DNA from 3 places in the Ensifer sp. Root142 genome. Region 1 is predicted to be linked to each of the others. Evidence: predicted binding sites of a transcription regulator. Region 1 holds the regulator's gene; each other region holds the start of a gene.

What was found. Region 1 encodes HrcA, which represses chaperone genes, less so after heat shock. Its sites were predicted from a motif close to GTTAGCACTCNCNNNNNGNGAGTGCTAAC; they were not measured.
Positions count from the first base shown of each region.
Region 2: a site for HrcA is predicted at 3,499-3,527, ahead of ASD52_RS19015 (co-chaperone GroES). Genes of this name have one in related genera too.
Region 3: a site for HrcA is predicted at 3,239-3,267, ahead of groES (co-chaperone GroES). Genes of this name have one in related genera too.

Region 1 covers NZ_LMFK01000012.1:108,253-114,562, reverse strand. The annotation lists gene ASD52_RS13095 (SDR family NAD(P)-dependent oxidoreductase) at 1-767, shown strand, start outside; gene ASD52_RS13090 (D-arabinono-1,4-lactone oxidase) at 782-2,017, shown strand; partial or broken gene grpE (nucleotide exchange factor GrpE) at 2,090-2,710, opposite strand; gene hrcA (heat-inducible transcriptional repressor HrcA) at 2,865-3,944, opposite strand; gene rph (ribonuclease PH) at 4,104-4,823, shown strand; gene ASD52_RS13070 (VOC family protein) at 4,841-5,260, shown strand; gene rdgB (RdgB/HAM1 family non-canonical purine NTP pyrophosphatase) at 5,302-5,949, shown strand; gene hemW (radical SAM family heme chaperone HemW) at 6,069-6,310, shown strand, end outside.
Region 2 covers NZ_LMFK01000017.1:54,853-61,162, reverse strand. The annotation lists gene ASD52_RS40620 (hypothetical protein) at 94-216, shown strand; gene ASD52_RS19035 (hypothetical protein) at 404-691, shown strand; partial or broken gene ASD52_RS40130 (IS5/IS1182 family transposase) at 1,099-1,314, opposite strand; gene groL (chaperonin GroEL) at 1,449-3,083, opposite strand; gene ASD52_RS19015 (co-chaperone GroES) at 3,052-3,444, opposite strand; gene ASD52_RS19005 (BrnA antitoxin family protein) at 3,776-4,003, opposite strand; gene ASD52_RS19000 (NYN domain-containing protein) at 4,285-5,028, shown strand; gene ASD52_RS18995 (type II 3-dehydroquinate dehydratase) at 5,201-5,653, opposite strand; gene ASD52_RS18990 (TRAP transporter large permease) at 5,668-6,310, opposite strand, start outside.
Region 3 covers NZ_LMFK01000012.1:573,508-579,817, reverse strand. The annotation lists gene ileS (isoleucine--tRNA ligase) at 1-666, opposite strand, end outside; gene ASD52_RS15300 (bifunctional riboflavin kinase/FAD synthetase) at 1,012-1,995, opposite strand; gene ASD52_RS15295 (TIGR01459 family HAD-type hydrolase) at 2,009-2,857, opposite strand; gene groES (co-chaperone GroES) at 3,326-3,622, shown strand; gene groL (chaperonin GroEL) at 3,685-5,322, shown strand; gene ASD52_RS15280 (hypothetical protein) at 6,088-6,310, shown strand, end outside.

The sequences.
Region 1 (6,310 bases):
TGGCAGGCAGACTTTCCGGAAAAGTGGCTTTGATCAGTGGTGGCGCCGGTGGCTGCGGGCTTGCCGCATCCGAACTCTTTGCCCGCGAAGGGGCCAAGGTCGGCATCGTCGATCTGCCACGCAGCAAGGGCGAAGAGGTTGCCGCCGCCATCCGCGCAAACGGCGGCGATGCGATCTTCGCGCCGGCCGACGTCTCGATTTCTGCGCAGGTGAGCTCGGCCGTCAAGGCGGTCGAAGCAGCCTTCGGCGCGATCACCGTTCTCTTCAACCATGCCGGCATCCTGGCGGTCGGGCCCTTTCTGGAGACGGAAGAGGACGAATGGGACCGGCTGATGGCCGTCAACGTGCGCAGCATGTTCCTGATGACCAAGGCGGTGCTTCCAGGGATGCTCGCCGCCGGCGGCGGCAGCATCGTCTGCACCTCGTCGATCTCGGCCGTGGCGGCGACGCCGATGGAAGTGCTCTACGACACGACGAAGGGCGCCTGCCACATGTTCGCCCGTGCCATCGCGGTTGAGTTCCGCGACCGCGGCATCCGCTGCAACGCCGTCTGCCCCGGCTTCATCGCCACCGATCACGGCAAGCGCGAACTGGTGGGCCTCAGGAAATACGGCGTCGATGTCTCGGAAGCGGCGATCGCTGCCCAGCAGGGGCGGATGTGCGACCCGAAAGAGGTCGCCAATGCCGCGCTGTTTCTGGCCAGCGACGAGGCAAGCTTCGTCAACGGCACGCATCTGTTCGTCGACAATTGCTTCACAGCGGTCTGAGAGAGGGGAAAGATATGCTTCAGACGGGCGGCCACTGGCGCAACTGGGTCGGAAACCAATCCTGCATCGTGCGCCAGCGCGGTGCACCCGAGAGCGAGGCGGCGCTCGCCGAAATGGTCCGCGAGGCGACGTCGCAAGGGCTCAATGTGCGCTGCGCCGGCTCCGGCCATTCCTTCACGCCGGTGGCGCTGACCAGCGGGCTCCACCTGACGCTTGCCAACATGCAGGGCGTGGTCGCCATCGACCAGGCGCGCAAACGCGTCTCGGTCCGGGCGGGAACGACGATCAACCAATTGGGCAAGGTATTGAAGTCGAACGGCCTCTCGCTGATCAACCAGGGCGACATCGACAGCCAGGCGCTGGCTGGGGCGCTCACCACCGGCACCCACGGCACGGGAGCAGCACTTGGCAACATGGCCTCGCAGATCGTCGGCATGCGGCTCGTTGAGCCCGACGGCAGCATTCTCGTCGTCGACGAGACGACGCCGGACCTGCTGGAGGCGGCCCGCGTCTCGATCGGCATGCTCGGCGTGATCTCCGAGATCACGCTGCAGGCGATGGACAGCTACAACCTGCATGAAAAGCTCTGGCGCTGCACATTCGACGAGATGATCGAGCAGCACGACGAACTCGCCGCCAAGCATCGGCACTTCGGCTTCTTCTGGTGCCCGGTTTCCGAAAGCCGGCATTGCTATTGCCTGCCGGATACCGCGTCGGTTTCGACGACGGACAAGACGTCCGACGTCTGCGAGATGAAGGTGATCGACATCACCGACCGGCCGCCGATGGAGCAGGGGTTCGAGAAGATCGCCTATTCCTCGGAGATCTATCCGATCGAGTATGTGCCGAACTTCCACGAACTTGAATATGCGGTGCCCATCGCCCACGGCAAGGAGGCTGTAAAAGCTGTGCGCAAGCTGATGCTGGAAAAGCACCCGACCTGCATCTACCCGATCGAATACCGCTTCACCGCAGGCGACACCGGCTGGATCAGCCCGTTCTACGAGCAGGATTCGATCACGCTTTCCGTCTCGGGCGAGCCGGGCACGGACTATTGGGAGTATCTCAAAGACGTCGATACGATCCTGCGCCAATACGGCTCGCGGCCGCATTGGGGGAAGCTGCATTTCCTCGGCGCGGAGGACGTGACTGCGCTCTATCCACGATCCGGCGATTTCCGGGCATTACGGGCGAAAGTCGACCCGGAGGGCCGTTTCCTCAACGATCACCTGCGGCAGTTGTTCGGTTGATATGATTGCCGAAAACAAGAAACGCCGCGCATCCGAGTGGACGCGCGGCGTTGAAATGGATCAGACCGCAGCTCAGGCCGCCGGGCTGTCGCCTTCCGTAGCTGCCGCCTTCGGGCCGCCCTTGGATACGCCGACCATGGCCGGGCGCAGCACGCGGTCGCCGATGGTGTAGCCGGCCTGAACGACCTGCAGCACCGTGTTGTTCGGCACGTCGGCGTTCGGGATTTCGAACATTGCCTGGTGGAAGTTCGGGTCGAACTTCTGGCCTTCCGGCTCAAGCTTCTTCACGCCGTGACGTTCCAGCGCCGACAGCATGGCGCGCTCGGTCATCTCGACACCTTCGATGAGGGCAGTAAGGCCCGCTTCTCCGGCTTCCTTCGCTTCAGCCGGGATGGCATCGAGCGCACGGCGCAGATTGTCGGAGACGGCGAGCATGTCGCGGGCAAAACCAGCAACGGAATAGGACTTGGCATCCTTGACGTCGCGTTCGGTGCGGCGGCGCAGGTTGTCCATTTCGGCGGCGAGCCTTAGATACTTGTCGCGCAGGTCGTTGTTCTCAGCCCTTGCAAGCTCCAGCGGATCGGGCTCGGCAACCGGCGCCGCTTCCACAACCTCGGGCGTATCGTTGACTGCCTCGTCGGTCGCGGCAGCTTCGTGTCCGTGCTTGTTTGTTTCGTCGGTCATGACGTTCTCCGGTGTTCGTCTGTCTTGTCTTCCGCATTCCGACGCCCGCGCGCAACGATGGCCGCATGGCGTAAAATGCCCAGTGACTGGATTTGATGCCGATATCGAGGTTTAGGGCCGAAAAATCAAGGGTTCAATGCTGCCTGTGGCCAAAAGCGCCTGATCAGCGCGAAAGCCGCGACATCAACTGCGCGGTATAATCGACCATCGGCACGATGCGCGAATAGTTGAGCCGCGTCGGACCGATGACGCCGACGGCGCCGACGATGCGATCTTCACTGTCGCGATAGGGCGCAACGATCAGCGACGAACCGGACAATGAAAACAACTTGTTCTCCGAACCGATGAAGATCCTGACACCCGGGCCGCTCTCTGCGAGGTCAAGCAGCTCGATCAGGCTGTCCTTCTTTTCCAGGTCGTCGAAGAGCATGCGCAGGCGGTCGATATCCTCGGTTCCCTCCAGGCCCTCGAGCAGGTTGGCCCGGCCGCGAACGATCAGCCGTGCCGGCTTTTCATCGCCCTCGTTGCCCGACCAGATCGCCAGTCCACGCTCGACCAGATCCTGGGACAGGGCATCGAGTTCGCTGCGCACGGTCTGCTTGACGGTTTCGAGCTGCGAGCGCACCTCGCCGATCGTCTGGCCGGCGAGATGGGCATTCAAGAAGTTCGCTGCTTCCGTCAGTTGCGAGCTCGTCACGCCGGCGGGAAGCTCGATGATGCGGTTTTCGACCTGGTCATGCTCGCCGACGAGCACGGCCAGCGCCTTGGTGGGCGCCAGCCGGATGAATTCGACATGCTTGAGCACCGGATCGTTCTTGGCGGTGATCACGAGGCCGGCGCCGCGCGACATGCCCGACAGCATCTGGCTTGCCTCTGCCAGCAGCGTATCGACCGGCTGGGCATGGTCGCTCAACCGCACGTGCCGATCGATCGAAGCACGATCTTCTGGGGAGAGATTGCCGACCTGCATGAAGGCGTCGACGAAGAAACGCAGGCCCGTCTGCGTCGGCAGGCGGCCGGCGCTGATGTGCGGCGAATAGATCAGCCCGAGATCTTCGAGGTCGCTCATCACATTGCGCACGGACGCCGGCGACAGCGACATCGGCAGCAACCGCGAAAGGTTGCGTGAGCCGAGAGGCTCTCCGCTGTTCAAATAGGTTTCGACGATGCGACGGAAGATTTCACCGGAACGCTCGTCCAGCGCCGCCGCGATATCGGTCACTCCGGGATTGCGCAGTACCATGTCGCTCCATGTTCGCAGGCCAATCCTGCCGCCGGAAATATAGTGATCCCCGCGCCCGATAGCAAAAGGGAAAAATCGCCCCGATCCCCGGCTGTCCACCGGTTCCCTTTGGCTGCGCCATGCTCTAGAAGGCTCACCAGATACGATAGGAGTTTGATGATGCGGCCATCCGGCAGAAAAATCGACCAAATGCGCAAGGTTTCGTTCGAGCGCAATTTCTCCAAGCACGCGGAAGGCTCCTGTCTGGTGCGATTCGGCGATACGCACGTGCTGTGCACAGCCAGCCTTGAGGAAAAGGTTCCGGCCTGGCTGCGCAACGGCGGCAAGGGTTGGGTGACGGCCGAATACGGCATGCTGCCGCGCGCCACCGGCGAGCGCATGCGTCGCGAAGCCTCGAGCGGCAAGCAGAGCGGCCGCACCCAGGAAATCCAGCGCTTGATCGGCCGGTCGCTGCGCGCCGTCGTCGATCTGCCCGCACTCGGCGAACGCCAGATCTCGATCGACTGCGACGTCATCCAGGCTGATGGCGGCACGCGCACGGCCTCGATCACCGGCGCCTGGGTGGCGCTGCATGACTGCCTGAAGTGGATGGAAGCCCGCAACATGGTGAAGGTCGAGAAGGTCCTGAAGGACCATGTCGCCGCCATATCCTGTGGCATCTTCGCCAACCAGTCGATCATCGACCTCGACTACCTCGAAGATTCCGCCGCCGAGACCGACGCGAATTTCGTCATGACCGGCACCGGCGGCATTGTCGAGATCCAGGGCACGGCCGAAGGCAAACCCTTCAGCGAAGCGGAATTCGCAAGCCTGCTCGGACTGGCAAAGACCGGCATTGCCGAGCTTGTCGCACTGCAGAAGCAGGCGATCGCCGGCTGACGAGAAGGACGGAGACGATGGCCCCGGCGCTGGATGGCATTCTTGAGACTGCGCTCTATGCGTCGGATCTCGACGCCGCCGAGGCCTTCTACAGCGGTGTGCTGGGGCTGGAGAAGATTACACGGCGGGAGAACCGACATGTGTTCTTTCGCTGTGGCTCGGGCGTTCTGCTGATTTTCAATCCTGCGGAAACGGTCAAACCGCCTTCGCCGGATGCGGCCCTGCCGGTGCCGCCGCACGGCACCACCGGCCAGGGCCACATGTGCTTCCGCGTTTCCGCGTCGGCACTCGACGCCTGGAGGGCCAAGCTGGAAACGGCGGGTGTCACGATCGAAGCCGATGTTGTCTGGCCGAACGGCACGCGCTCCTTCTACTTCCGCGATCCGGCCGGCAACAGCCTCGAATGCGCGGAACCGGGCCTCTGGTCCATCGAATGAACCGCGGCCTTCGCGCCGCATCTTTTAAGAGACGACACATCATGCGCACACTGGATGACAAGACGCTCATCGTCGCCAGCCACAATGCCGGCAAGATCCGCGAGATCCGCGACCTGATCGGGCCGCTCGGCTTCGAGGCCAAGTCGGCAGCCGACCTCGACTTCGTCGAACCGGATGAGACCGGCACGACCTTCGAGGAAAACGCGACGATCAAGGCGCTCGCCTCGGCCAAGGCCTCGGGCCTGCCGGCGCTTTCGGACGATTCCGGCCTGGCGATCGACGCACTTGATGGCGCACCTGGCGTCTACACCGCCAACTGGGCCGAACGCGAAGACGGCAGCCGCGATTTCGCCATGGCGATGGAAAAGGTCGAAAAGGCGCTGCAGGGCAAGGGCGCAAGTGCGCCTGAAAAACGCACGGCCCGTTTCGTCTCGGTGCTTTGCCTTGCCTGGCCAGACGGCCATGTCGAACTTTTCCGCGGCGAGGTCGAGGGCCATGTCGTGTGGCCGCCGCGCGGCGACCAGGGTTTTGGCTACGATCCGGTCTTTCAGCCGAAGGGTTACGACACTACATTCGGCGAGATGAGCGCGGACGAGAAACACGGCTGGAAGCCGGGCGATGCTGAAGCGCTGTCGCACCGTGCCCGCGCCTTCAAGATCTTCGCCGAAACCTGCCTTGGAGCGGGCTGAGGAAACGTGTATGCGGTTTTCCGCAACATCCCGCTCCAATTTGTTAGAAGCGATCGCGGTCATGACTTCGGGTCGATCGGCCCAAGGTCAACGTGATCTACCGCATGAGAGACGCAACGATGCAGACGGCCACGCTATCGGCACTCGGTGACGGCATGGATCCCGGTTTCGGGATCTATGTGCACTGGCCGTTCTGCGCGGCCAAATGCCCCTATTGCGACTTCAACAGCCACGTGCGCCACCAGCCGATCGACCAGCCGCGTTTCGTCGCCGCTTTCCTCAAGGAAATGGCGGAGGCGCGTGAGCTTTCCGGTCCACGCACCGTCACCAGCATCTTCATCGGCGGCGGCACGCCGTCGTT
Region 2 (6,310 bases), on a different contig from region 1:
AAACCCATGAGCGTGTAACGGATGAAGGCAATCTCGAATTGATTATAACGACCATGCCAAACCGGCCAAACAGATCAGCCACGGGAGGCGATCATGAACTACCACATACCGGCTCAGATCTATCTCTTCGACTATCGCGGTCTGTTTGCCTGGATTGCTCTTTCGGTCGCGGTCTTTGTGGTCATCACCACGATCCTCTTCGGCCGGATCTTGTGATGGCGCGGCACGGAGCCAAACGCCCTCCTCACTCGTGCGCCCGGCTGAATGCTAGATATCAGACAAGGCTCGTTCGGGATCTGCAAGGTCCAACAGAGCAATCAATGATCCCGTCTTCGTCAAAAGCATAACGCTCGACAGGCAGGACCGCGCCGCCGCGCATACGCCGGCGTCGGAAGGAGACATCATGTTCAATCGAACCAACCATCGATCCATCCACTTCAATCGGCCCTTCCAGTTGCCCGACACCGAGGAAACGTTCGCGGCCGGCGACTACGACGTGGACGAAGACGAGGTCCTCATCGAAGGCTTCTCCTGGCTTGCCTCCCGACGCGTTGCGACCTTTATCAAAGTGCCGGCAACGATAGAAAATCAGTATCGCATGCGCTTGATCGCGATCGAACCCGACGAACTTGAACGCATCATCACATTGGATGGTGCCGGGAACATTCCTCACTCGCAGCCACACGCTTGAAGGTACCGCTGGGTGTAACCGAGCGGTATCACGGCGATACGAAGAACGGGAGAACGACGATGCCCCACCGAGAGCATGCACGCACGATTATACGCTGGAAGAACGAGGGCCACGCGCCACACCAAATTCACGGCCGCTATCAATTCGGCCGACGTGTTGAAGTGGACGGATCCTGGACGATCTACCACGTCTTTAGCGGCAAGCCTGCGCAGGTCGATGCGTGGAGAATGACTGGCCTCAATCGTGAGAATGCAGACCAAGCCCTCGACGTTCTCAATACATACTGAGCGCGACGCGAAGCCCGCTGCCCAGGTTTGGTGCAGAGATCCGGACTTGAGCGGATGGGCATCTTTGAAATGGCATACTATGCTGTGGCTGCCTTGCGGACGGATTTCGGGCGTGCGCCCGGCAAGCTTTCGGTTGAAGACTGCGCAGCCGATGGCGACTTCGGTCTGCTGAACGGGAAGCGACCGGGCCGCAAACGCCGCCCGACGATCGATTGTATCGTCCGATGGCGGTCTCGACAGCGAGCGTTTGCCGTAACCGTTGGAGGCCTGCCAATTCATCCGGCAGTATCTGCTGATTACGGCGATATGCTGGTGCCGTTGGCCGGGTTCGTCACCCTCAACTTCATCTTCTCAAGATGATGGCGGCGGCAGGAGTTGTGTTTAAAAGGCATGGCTGCACTACAATTGCTACATCGGAAGCCAACCCACACCAACAAACGAACCGCGCACCAACGCCGTTCAGACTGTTCTCAGTATCCCATCCCGCCCATGCCGCCGTTGCCGGCCGGCCGGGCAGATTGTATTGAGGGAATGTCGGCGATCATCGCTTCGGCAGTGATCAAAAGTGCCGCGATTGAGCCGGCGTCCTGCAAAGCGGTCCGCACAACCTTCGCAGGGTCGATGATGCCGGCTTTGATCATATCGACATAGGTCTCCGTCTGCGCGTCAAAGCCCTGGTTGTGATCCCTGCTGTCGGTGAGTTTTCCCACGACGATCGAGCCTTCGACACCGGCGTTCTCGGCGATCTGCCGGATCGGAGCTTCCAGCGCCCTGAGCACGATCGAGATGCCCGCCGTGGCGTCCGCATTCGCTCCGGTCAGTCCCACCAGGACCGACCTCGCGCGCAACAGGGCAACACCACCGCCAGGAACGATGCCTTCCTCAGCCGCTGCGCGCGTGGCGTTCAGCGCATCGTCGATACGGTCCTTCTTTTCCTTGACCTCGATTTCGGTCGCGCCGCCGACGCGGATTACCGCGACGCCGCCGGTGAGTTTCGCCAGGCGTTCCTGGAGTTTTTCCTTGTCATAGTCGGAGGTCGTCTCCTCGATCTGTGCCTTGATCTGCTGGATGCGCGCCTGGATTGTCGCTTTATCGCCGGAGCCGTCGATAATCGTGGTGGTGTCCTTCTCGATCAGCACGCGCTTGGCGTGGCCGAGCATGTCGAGCGTGACGTTCTCGAGCTTGATGCCGAGATCCTCGGAGATCATCTGACCGGCCGTGAGGACGGCAATGTCTTCCAGTATGGCCCTGCGGCGATCGCCGAAGCCCGGGGCCTTGACGGCCGCGACCTTCAGGCCACCGCGCAACTTGTTTACAACCAGCGTCGCCAGAACCTCGCCCTCGACATCCTCGGAGAGGATCAGCAGCGGTTTGCCGCTCTGCACGGCCGCCTCGAGTATTGGCAGCATAGCTTGTAAATTGCCAAGCTTCTTTTCGTGGATGAGGATGTAGGGGTCCTCCAGCTCCACGCGCATCTTCTCGGCATTGGTGACGAAATAGGGCGAGAGATAGCCGCGGTCGAATTGCATGCCCTCGACAACGTCGAGCTCGGTCTCGGCCGTCTTGGCTTCCTCGACGGTGATTACGCCTTCATTACCGACCTTGTCCATCGCCTTGGCGATCATCTCGCCGACCGTCGCGTCGCCATTGGCGGCAATGGTTCCGACTTGCGCAATCTCGCCCGAAGACTCTACCTTCTTGGCGCGCGCCTGGATTTCCTTGACGACAGCAGCGACACCAAGGTCAATGCCACGCTTGAGGTCCATGGGATTCATGCCGGCGGCGACGAGTTTGACGCCTTCGCGCAGGATGGAGGCAGCGAGCACAGTCGCCGTCGTGGTGCCGTCACCGGCGAGGTCGTTGGTCTTAGAGGCCACCTCGCGCACCATCTGCGCGCCCATGTTCTCGAACTTGTCGGCCAGCTCGATTTCCCTGGCAACTGCGACCCCGTCCTTGGTGATGCGCGGCGCGCCATAGGCCCTGTCGATGACAACATTGCGGCCCTTGGGGCCCAGCGTCACCTTGACGGCGTTGTTGAGCAACTCGACACCGCGCAGCATGCGATCGCGCGCATCAGTGGAGAATTTGATTTCCTTGGCAGACATTGTGTTCGTCCAGTTCGGTCTTGAGATTGCGGTCGGAAATCGACGGCCAGGCAGCTTTCTTGGCCGCGACGGTCTTTTCGACAACGTCCATGATGTCGGGCTCGTTCTTGATCAGGGGTGCCTCACCGTCGATCCTGAAATCGGTACCGGACCGCTTGCCGAGCAAGATCCTATCACCGAACGTGGCGTCGAGCGGAATCAGCTTGCCGCATTCATTACGGGTGCCTCGACAGCCGGCGATCACTTCGCCTTCCTGCGGCTTTTCCTTGGCAATGTCGCGAGTGATGATCCCGCCCTTGGATTTGAGATAGCCTTGCGCGCGCCGGATGACGGCGCGGTCATGCAGTGGACGGATTTTCATAGGGATTCTTTCTGCGGCCTGCACATAGGGCGGCTGCAATCCTTACATAGCACCTTTGGCACTCGATAGATAGGAGTGCCAAAATACATATTCCGCCGACATCGTCTCCTACCAATAGGGCTCCTCACCGATCGAGAGCGACCTCAACGCGCCAACGGAGAGGCCAGACGCGGCCGTCGGTTTTTCTCCTTTGCCCCAATGCGAGGCGGCAGCCACGTTGACTGTGGGCAGCAGCGTGGGATTTGGCTCCGCCGTCAAACTCGCGGTTTCGCACGCCAAAGAGAAGGATACCCGGTTGTTGCCGAGGAAATTCGAGACGGATCCGTCGGGATCAAACATCCTTGTCGAGTTCGGTGGCGTTTCGAAGAGCCTCTTGCATCCTTGAGCGCCAATGGGCACCGGATAACTTGAACCAGTCGACCACGTCGGTATCGACGTTGAGGGTGAGTTTCGTCGTGGAACCGTCGGAGGGCAACACTTTCTTCTTGAGCGCTCGCGGACGTTCCAGAACCTGCTGCACCAAGTCGCTGGTAGCTCGTGTGGAATTAGCTTTAACCATCTGCCAGCCTCATGCCTTTCTGATGCCATTTCTCGCCCCGAGCTGGCACGTGTTAGGAAGTGCAAGGATTCCCAAAGTAGCGTTTGTATGCTTCATACATGGACGCCTTGTGGCAAGGGCTTTATGGGGGATTGAGTGATCGGTTGCTTTTCAGGTGAGCGAAGCAGGCCTCTCATTAGAGCAGGCTTAGGGCTCATACCGCCTCCAGCCGGAACTGACCTCTCAAAGCTGGAACAGCTGGGAACACATTCGAGCCGTCGCGGAAGTGAAAGGAGAGTTCAATGTCTGGTGAAGCACGGTCTCCTCGTCTCGCCGTCCTGATCGATGCCGACAATGCTTCGGCTAAAATTGCCGATGGCCTGTTTGAGGAAATCGCCAAGATCGGAGAGGCCAGCGTCAGGCGCATCTACGGAGATTTCGCCAGTGGACGATCGAAAGCATGGATCGAAGTGCTGTCGCGTCACGCAATCATACCGCAGCAGCAGTTTGCGTATACCACCGGAAAGAACGCGTCTGATATCACCCTCGTGATCGACGCAATGGATCTGTTGCACAGCGGTCGCTTCGATGGCTTCTGTCTGGTCTCGTCCGATAGTGATTTTACACGTCTGGCGTCGCGGATCCGCGAGCAAGGCACCGATGTTTTCGGCTTCGGCGAGCAAAAGACGCCGGAAAGCTTCCGTCAGGCATGCCGCAGATTCATTTACACGGAAAACCTCCTACCGATCGTCGCGTCAAATGGTGCGGAATCGGCTCAGACGCCCACTCCGCTTCAGCAGCCGAAGGCCGCGACCCCCATCATCAAGAAGGTCATCTCCCAGATGGAAAGCGAAGACGGATGGGTCCCGCTTGGGTCCATCGGCACGCAATTGGCGAACCTGGCATCGGACTTCGATCCGCGAACCTACGGCTTTCGCAAGCTCAGCGATCTCGTGCGCAAGACAAACGCCTTCGATATCGAGCAAATGGAAGGCAAGCCGCTACGGATCCGCGTTAAACAACAAGCATCTAAAAAAAAGGCCTGAGTCCCCGCCATTCGAACTCCCGGAAGGTGTCGCCCTGTGCGTGACCGCCAAATGCGAGCCCCTTGCTAAGATCGCCTCTTGCCGAAGCCTGCTCGCAAGCTGGAGCATAGTCGACGCGGATCGATAGCACAGCTCTGTGTGTCGGGAGTGGCGCAAGACATTGCGAGCACCATCAGACCTTGTTTTGCTCAATGAGCGCTTCAATGGCATGAACCGCTGTGGGATAGCCTGTAGCCCCCAGACCCGCTATTACCGCAGTAGCACGCATCGAGACGTAGGAGCGGTGATAGATCGGTTCACGCCTGTGAACATTGCTGATGTGAAATTCGATGATCGGGCCTGGAAACATCTTTAACGCATCCAGCAAAGCAAGCGATGTGAACGTGAACGCGGCTGGATTGATGATGATGCCTGCAGCGTCCTCATCGATCGCTTCGTGCACCCATTCGATAAGCCGTTCCTCGCTGTTCGTCTGGCGAAATTCCACCGGCCGCTTTCCAGCCGCCTGCTTGCACCACGTTTCGATTTCGCCGAGTGTCGTGTAGCCGTAAATCTCCGGCTCGCGTTTTCCAAGCCGGTTGAGGTTTGGTCCGTTGAGAATGAAGAGGGGTTTGGGGTCTGTCATGATCGCTTTACCTGTTACCCCTGGTAGCCCGTGAGGCGCGGCAACCAGAGTACGAGGTCGGGAAAGAAGGTGATGAGCGCCAGGCAGAGCACCATCCAGCCAAGAAACGGCAACGCGTCGCGAATGATGTCGCGCACCGGCGCACCGGAAATGTTGGTCATGATAAAAAGCAACAGCCCGTAGGGTGGTGTAACCAGCCCCAACATGACGTTGACGACCACCATGACCCCGAAATGCACCATATCGATACCAAGCGCTTGCGCGGTCGGGATGAATACGGGAACGATAATCAGTAGGATTGCTGTCCCCTCCAGCACGCAGCCTAGCAGGAGCAGAAGGACGTTGACGAGGATCAGAAAGCCAATTGGTGACAGATCCCAACCCGTCAAAAGCACACGCAGTGTCTCCGGGATGTTCTCAATCGTGACAACGTAGTTGAAGACCAGCGAGCCGGCGATCAGCATGCCGATTGATGCTGTCGTCTTCGAGCTGGTCTTTAATGCGTCGTAGAAGGCCACCAACGAAATACTGCGATAGATCACGACGGAAATGGCCAGCGCGTAGGCCGCCGCAAGAGCTGCAGCCTCAGTCGGTGTCGTGATGCCCGAATAGATGCAGCCAAGCAGAACGACCGGCATCATGAGCGCCGGAAGCGCC
Region 3 (6,310 bases), 470 kb from region 1:
CTTCACCCAGATCATGTCGCTTTCGACGTCGGCATATTCGACTTCGGCTTCGGCCAGCGCCGTGCGCTCGACGACCGACCACATCACCGGCTTGGAGCCGCGATAGAGCTGCCCCATCTTGGCGATTTTCATCAGTTCGCCGGCGATGCGGGCTTCGGCGTGGAAGTTCATCGTCGTATAGGGGTTGTCGAAGTCGCCCTCAATGCCGAGGCGCTTGAACTCTTCCGCCTGGATCTGGATCCAGCCCGCAGCGAAGTCGCGGCATTCCTTGCGGAACTCGTTAACCGGGACCTCGTCCTTGTTCTGGCCCTTCTCGCGATACTTCTCCTCGATCTTCCATTCGATCGGCAGGCCGTGGCAATCCCAGCCCGGCACGTAGTTGGCGTCGAAGCCGCGCATCTGGAACGAGCGGTTGATGACGTCCTTGAGGATCTTGTTCAGCGCATGGCCGATATGGATGTTGCCGTTGGCGTAGGGAGGGCCGTCATGCAGCACGAATTTCTCGCGACCGGCGGCCGAGGCACGCAGCTTCTTGTAGAGACCCATCTTCTGCCAGCGGGAAACCGTTTCGGGCTCCTTCTGCGGCAGGCCGGCACGCATCGGAAACTCCGTCTGCGGCAGATAGAGGGTGGAGGAATAGTCGATCTTCTCAGCGGTATCTGTCATGGTCTTTGCAATCGTCTTTTCCGCGCGGATCATCGCGCATGCGAAAGGGTTCGGTATCCGGCGCATAACCCTGAAATCGGGATCGATTTTCGGAAAAGGATCATGCGCAGCTTCAAAGTGTTCGAGCTACCTTAGCGTGTCCAAGAGACGCGCGGCGCTCCAGAGATGACTGAGGCGTTGGAAACGCCGAAATCCCGGACCTTCCGGCGGCCTAGTGCGCGCGGAAAGCCGGGCCAATAATTCGCTGATCGATGGTCAGTCGACGGTGCCGGGTCATGGTGGCCGGTTGTTTAAGGCGTTTTCGGCCTTTTGAAAAGGTCCGCCGCTTCGGCGCGACGGATTTCTTTAGGCGAAGTTGATCCGGCGATCGATATCGCTCAAGGGCGTGACGCCGGAGAGCAACGCCCTCGCCTCGTCTTCGTCCTTTCGGATCTGCGCCACCAGCGGGTCGAGCCCGTCGAACTTCAGCTCGTCGCGCAGGTGGCCGAAGAACGAAACCGAACAGACCTCGCCGTAGAGATCGCCGGAAAAATCGAAGACGAAGGTTTCAAGCAACGCCTCGCCGTCGCTGTCGACGGTCGGACGCCGGCCAAAGCTGGCAACGCCATCATAGAGCGAGCCGTCAGCCCGGCGGAAGCGCACGGCATAGATGCCGGTTCTAAGTTCGACCTCGGGCGGTAGACGCATGTTGGCCGTGGGATAGCCGAGGGTCCGCCCGAGTTTTTTGCCGTCGATTACTTCGGCCTCGACCGTGTAGCGATAGCCGAGCAAGCCGGCCGCGTGAGAAACGTCGCCCTGGCCGAGCAGCGAGCGAATGAAGCTCGAGGAGATCACCGAGGCATTCTCATCGCGGAAGGCGTCGACCAGGGTGACGCCGAAGCCGTTTTCGCCGCCCGCCGCCATCAGAAAGGCGGGACCGCCTTCGCGCCCCTTGCCGAAATGGAAATCGAACCCGGTGACCACATGCGAGGCATGCAGCCACTCCAGGAGCACCCGATGGATGAAATCGGACGCGGAAAGTTCGGAGAAGGTGCGATCGAACGGGTATTCGATGACGGCGCCAAACCCCATGCCTTCGAGGATACGGGCTTTCAGCGGTGCGGGCGTCAGCCGGAAGACCGGCGTGTCTGGCCGAAAGACCGTGCGCGGATGCGGCTCGAAGGTCAACACCAGTGCGGGAACGCCGCGTGCCGCGGCTTCTTCCAGCGCTCGCTCCAGCACGGATTGGTGGCCGCGGTGAACACCGTCGAAATTGCCGATGGCGACAACGCCGCCACGCAGACGCTCGGGCAGCGGGTCGCGGGTTTCGTTGCGATGAAAAACCGTCATCTCGATCTTCCCGTCAGGCGAGCCTGGGCATCCACCACTTCGGCGAAGCACCTTCCTTCCTCAGGAAGGCAGTAAGCTTCGCCTCGTCGGTGCGGCTTTCGTTCATGTATTCTTGCGCGTGAATACCGGCACTGATGTAAAGCAGATCGAAGCCGGCATCCTGGGCGCCCTTGACATCGGTCGGCATACCGTCGCCGACGGCGATGACACGCGACAGATCGAGTGGACCGCGAACGGCCTTGGCTTCCGTCAGCGCGGCACGGTAGATGGAGATATAGGGCTTTCCGGCGATCCGGGCTTCGCCGCCGAGCTCCTCGTAAAGCTTGGCGATGGCGCCGGCACAGGGGATCAGCCGGTGGCCGCGCTCGACCACCAGGTCCGGATTGGCGCAGATGAACGGGATCTTGCGCTTGGCAAGTCCGGTCAGCGTCGCGCGATAGTGCTCCGGCGTTTCGGTTTCATCGTCGTAGAAGCCGGCGCAGACGACGGTCTCTGCATCTTCCGACGAGACGATCTCGGTGCCGAGCCCTTCGAGCAACGGCAGATCGCGTTCGGCGCCGATGAAGAAAATCTTCTTGTCGGCTGCGGCGATCAAGGTGCGGGTCACATCGCCCGACGTGACGATGCGATCATAGGCTTCATCGGGAACGCCCAGCCCGCGGATCTGTACCTTGACGCTGGGGCTTGGCCGGGGAGAATTGGTGATGAGGACAACCGTAAGCCCTGCTGCACGCGCTTCCGCCAGGGCCTCGCAGGCCGACGCAAACGCCTGAACGCCGTTGTGGAGAACACCCCAGACGTCACAGAGCACGACGTCATAGCGCCCTGCGATTTCCCGAAAACTGTTGATCCTTGCGGCCATGCGGGCTTCCTGCAAACTCGGTTTCCGGCTTGCATGGCAAGGAAGGGCCGAGAATACAAGCCTCGCGCCTAGAAAATCGCCGCCATTCCCAAGGATTCGGCGCCCGCCCCTCCCTCATGCCGAGGAGACGGTCCACGGGACATCAGCGTCAGGGCCTGCCGACCCCGAGGCTCATGATAACAACCGGATCGGGCAGCGAGACCAGGCAAATCCTCGATATCGGATCTGCCCAAATTCCGACCGCTTCATGCAATAGGCAGGCAAACGTTCCGGCCCGGCCGCCGTTCGTTGCCTGTCATCAGCCGCCGATAATCATGTCGCCTGAAATTTTTTGAACGGCCAATCCTTGACTCGTCCCGGACCCAGCCTTATCTCGGCCTCGCTAGCACTCGACAAAAGAGAGTGCTAACACCCATCCATCGGGTCGTTGAGCGATCCGTAGTGTCATTTGATCGAGGGATTAGACTAATGGCAAGCACCAATTTCCGCCCGCTGCACGACCGCGTTGTCGTCCGCCGCGTCGAGTCTGAGGAAAAGACCAAGGGCGGCATCATCATTCCGGACACCGCTAAGGAAAAGCCGCAGGAAGGCGAAATCGTCGCTGTTGGCTCGGGCGCCCGTGACGAAAGCGGCAAGGTTGTTGCTCTCGACGTCAAGGCTGGCGACCGCGTTCTGTTCGGCAAGTGGTCGGGCACCGAAGTCAAGATCAACGGCGAAGACCTTCTCATCATGAAGGAAGCCGACATCATGGGCATCATCGGCTGATCTGCCGTCGTCCACACCTTTTCATGACAACCAATGGGCAATGAGCCCGGGAGTTTTCTCAAATGGCTGCAAAAGAAATCAAATTCGGCCGCACCGCGCGCGAAAAGATGCTGCGTGGCGTCGATATCCTCGCTGACGCCGTAAAGGTCACGCTCGGCCCGAAGGGCCGTAACGTCATCATCGACAAGTCCTTCGGCGCTCCGCGCATCACCAAGGACGGCGTATCAGTTGCCAAGGAAATCGAACTTGAAGACAAGTTCGAAAACATGGGCGCCCAGATGGTCCGCGAAGTTGCTTCGAAGACCAACGACATCGCCGGCGACGGCACCACGACTGCAACCGTTCTGGCCCAGGCGATCGTTCGCGAAGGCGCCAAGGCTGTTGCTGCCGGCATGAACCCGATGGACCTGAAGCGCGGCATCGACCTCGCTGTCACCGAAGTCGTCAAGGATCTCCAGGCCAAGGCCAAGAAGATCAACACTTCGGAAGAAGTCGCACAGGTCGGCACGATCTCGGCAAACGGCGAGCGTCAGATCGGCCTCGACATCGCAGAAGCGATGCAGAAGGTCGGCAACGAAGGCGTCATCACGGTTGAAGAAGCCAAGACCGCCGAAACCGAACTCGAAGTCGTCGAAGGCATGCAGTTCGACCGTGGCTACCTCAGCCCCTACTTCGTCACCAACCCGGAAAAGATGGTCGCTGACCTCGACGACGTCTTCGTTCTCCTCCACGAGAAGAAGCTCTCGAACCTCCAGGCCATGCTCCCGGTTCTCGAAGCTGTCGTTCAGACCGGCAAGCCGCTCCTCATCATCGCTGAAGACGTCGAAGGCGAAGCTCTTGCTACGCTCGTCGTCAACAAGCTGCGTGGCGGCCTGAAGATCGCTGCCGTCAAGGCTCCGGGCTTCGGCGATCGCCGCAAGGCCATGCTCGAAGACATCGCCATCCTGACCGGTGGTACCGTGATCTCCGAAGACCTCGGCATCAAGCTCGAAAACGTCACGCTCGACATGCTCGGCCGTGCGAAGAAGGTTTCGATCTCCAAGGAAAACACCACGATCGTCGACGGTGCTGGCCAGAAGAGCGACATCGAAGGCCGCGTTTCGCAGATCAAGGCTCAGATCGAAGAAACCACTTCTGACTACGACCGCGAAAAGCTGCAGGAACGTCTTGCCAAGCTCGCTGGCGGCGTTGCCGTAATCCGCGTTGGCGGCTCGACGGAAGTTGAAGTGAAGGAAAAGAAGGACCGCATCGACGACGCTCTCAACGCGACGCGCGCTGCTGTTCAGGAAGGCATCGTACCGGGCGGCGGCGTTGCCCTGCTGCGTTCTTCCGTCAAGATCACCGTCAAGGGTGTGAACGACGACCAGGAAGCCGGCATCAACATCGTTCGTCGCGCTCTGCAGGCTCCGGCCCGCCAGATCGCTGAGAACGCTGGTGACGAAGCTTCGATCGTTGTCGGCAAGATCCTCGACAAGGACCAGGACAACTTCGGCTACAACGCCCAGACCGGCGAATATGGCGACATGATTGCCATGGGCATCATCGACCCGGTCAAGGTTGTTCGCACCGCCCTTCAGGACGCGGCTTCGGTTGCTGGCCTTCTCGTTACGACGGAAGCCATGATCGCCGAACTGCCGAAGAAGGACTCGCCGGCGATGCCGGGCGGCATGGGCGGCATGGGCGGCATGGACATGATGTGATAGGGCGCCAGCCCAATCGCAGCATTGTCCATAGAGCTTCGCCCATGCACCAAGAGCAGTTCAGCGCGTCAAGCGCGCTGAACGGGCGGCATGGACATGATGTGATAGGGCGCCAGCCCAATCGCAGCATTGTCCATAAAGCTTTGCCCATGCACTAAGAGCGGTTCAGCGCGTCAAGCGCGCTGAACGGGCAGCATGGACATGATGTGATAGGGCGCCAGCCTTATCGCGGACCTGTTCAAGCAGATCCACGATGATCCATTCGGATCGGAAAGGGCGACCCTCGGGTCGCCCTTTCTCGTTTTTGCGATAATCCTGCGGTTGCATCTAACGTGCACGTCAAAGCTGTCCGCAGGAAAAATTACCCGGTAGCTGCGGCGGCACTAAAAAAGCGTTGAAGTCGAGAAAAAACGAACTATAACACCGCCCCAAGTGGACAGAGATTCACGAGAGACTGGATGGTGGGCCTAAAGCGAGCGAAAAATCGCTCAAACTTTTCATATTAACTGTGTGTCCAAGCTCTCTTTGAGAACATCACGCAAAGCATATAAGTATTTCATCGCAAATTAAGCCGGCCTTTCCTGCGAAATCATTTCGCTTGGCGAGCTACGTCACAGTTTCGTGACCTTTCCGTACAGAAAGACGCAAACGACTATCGTGCGTGTTCTTCCTGCTATGGGTCGATGGCTGGCGAGGGTTGTATATTGGGGATGGGCCTGCCTGGTGGGAAGACGACATTCGCCAGGGGTCGTGCTGGGGTAGACCGTGTTTAAGATCACGAGAACAAATTCAGTTCCCCTCGGTGTTCCGGGACAGATGCATTCCGGTCTCCCGCATCAGGAATTCCTGGAACAGTTCTGCGTTTCCGAAGGTTGGTCGGGCGACCTGTCGACGGGCCTGTTCCGGCTTGGCGAGAAGGCGTCCGCGATCCACGGTCTCAACGAGAGCGAATGCGGGCTGCTCAATTTCGTGCGCTGCTACGACCTCG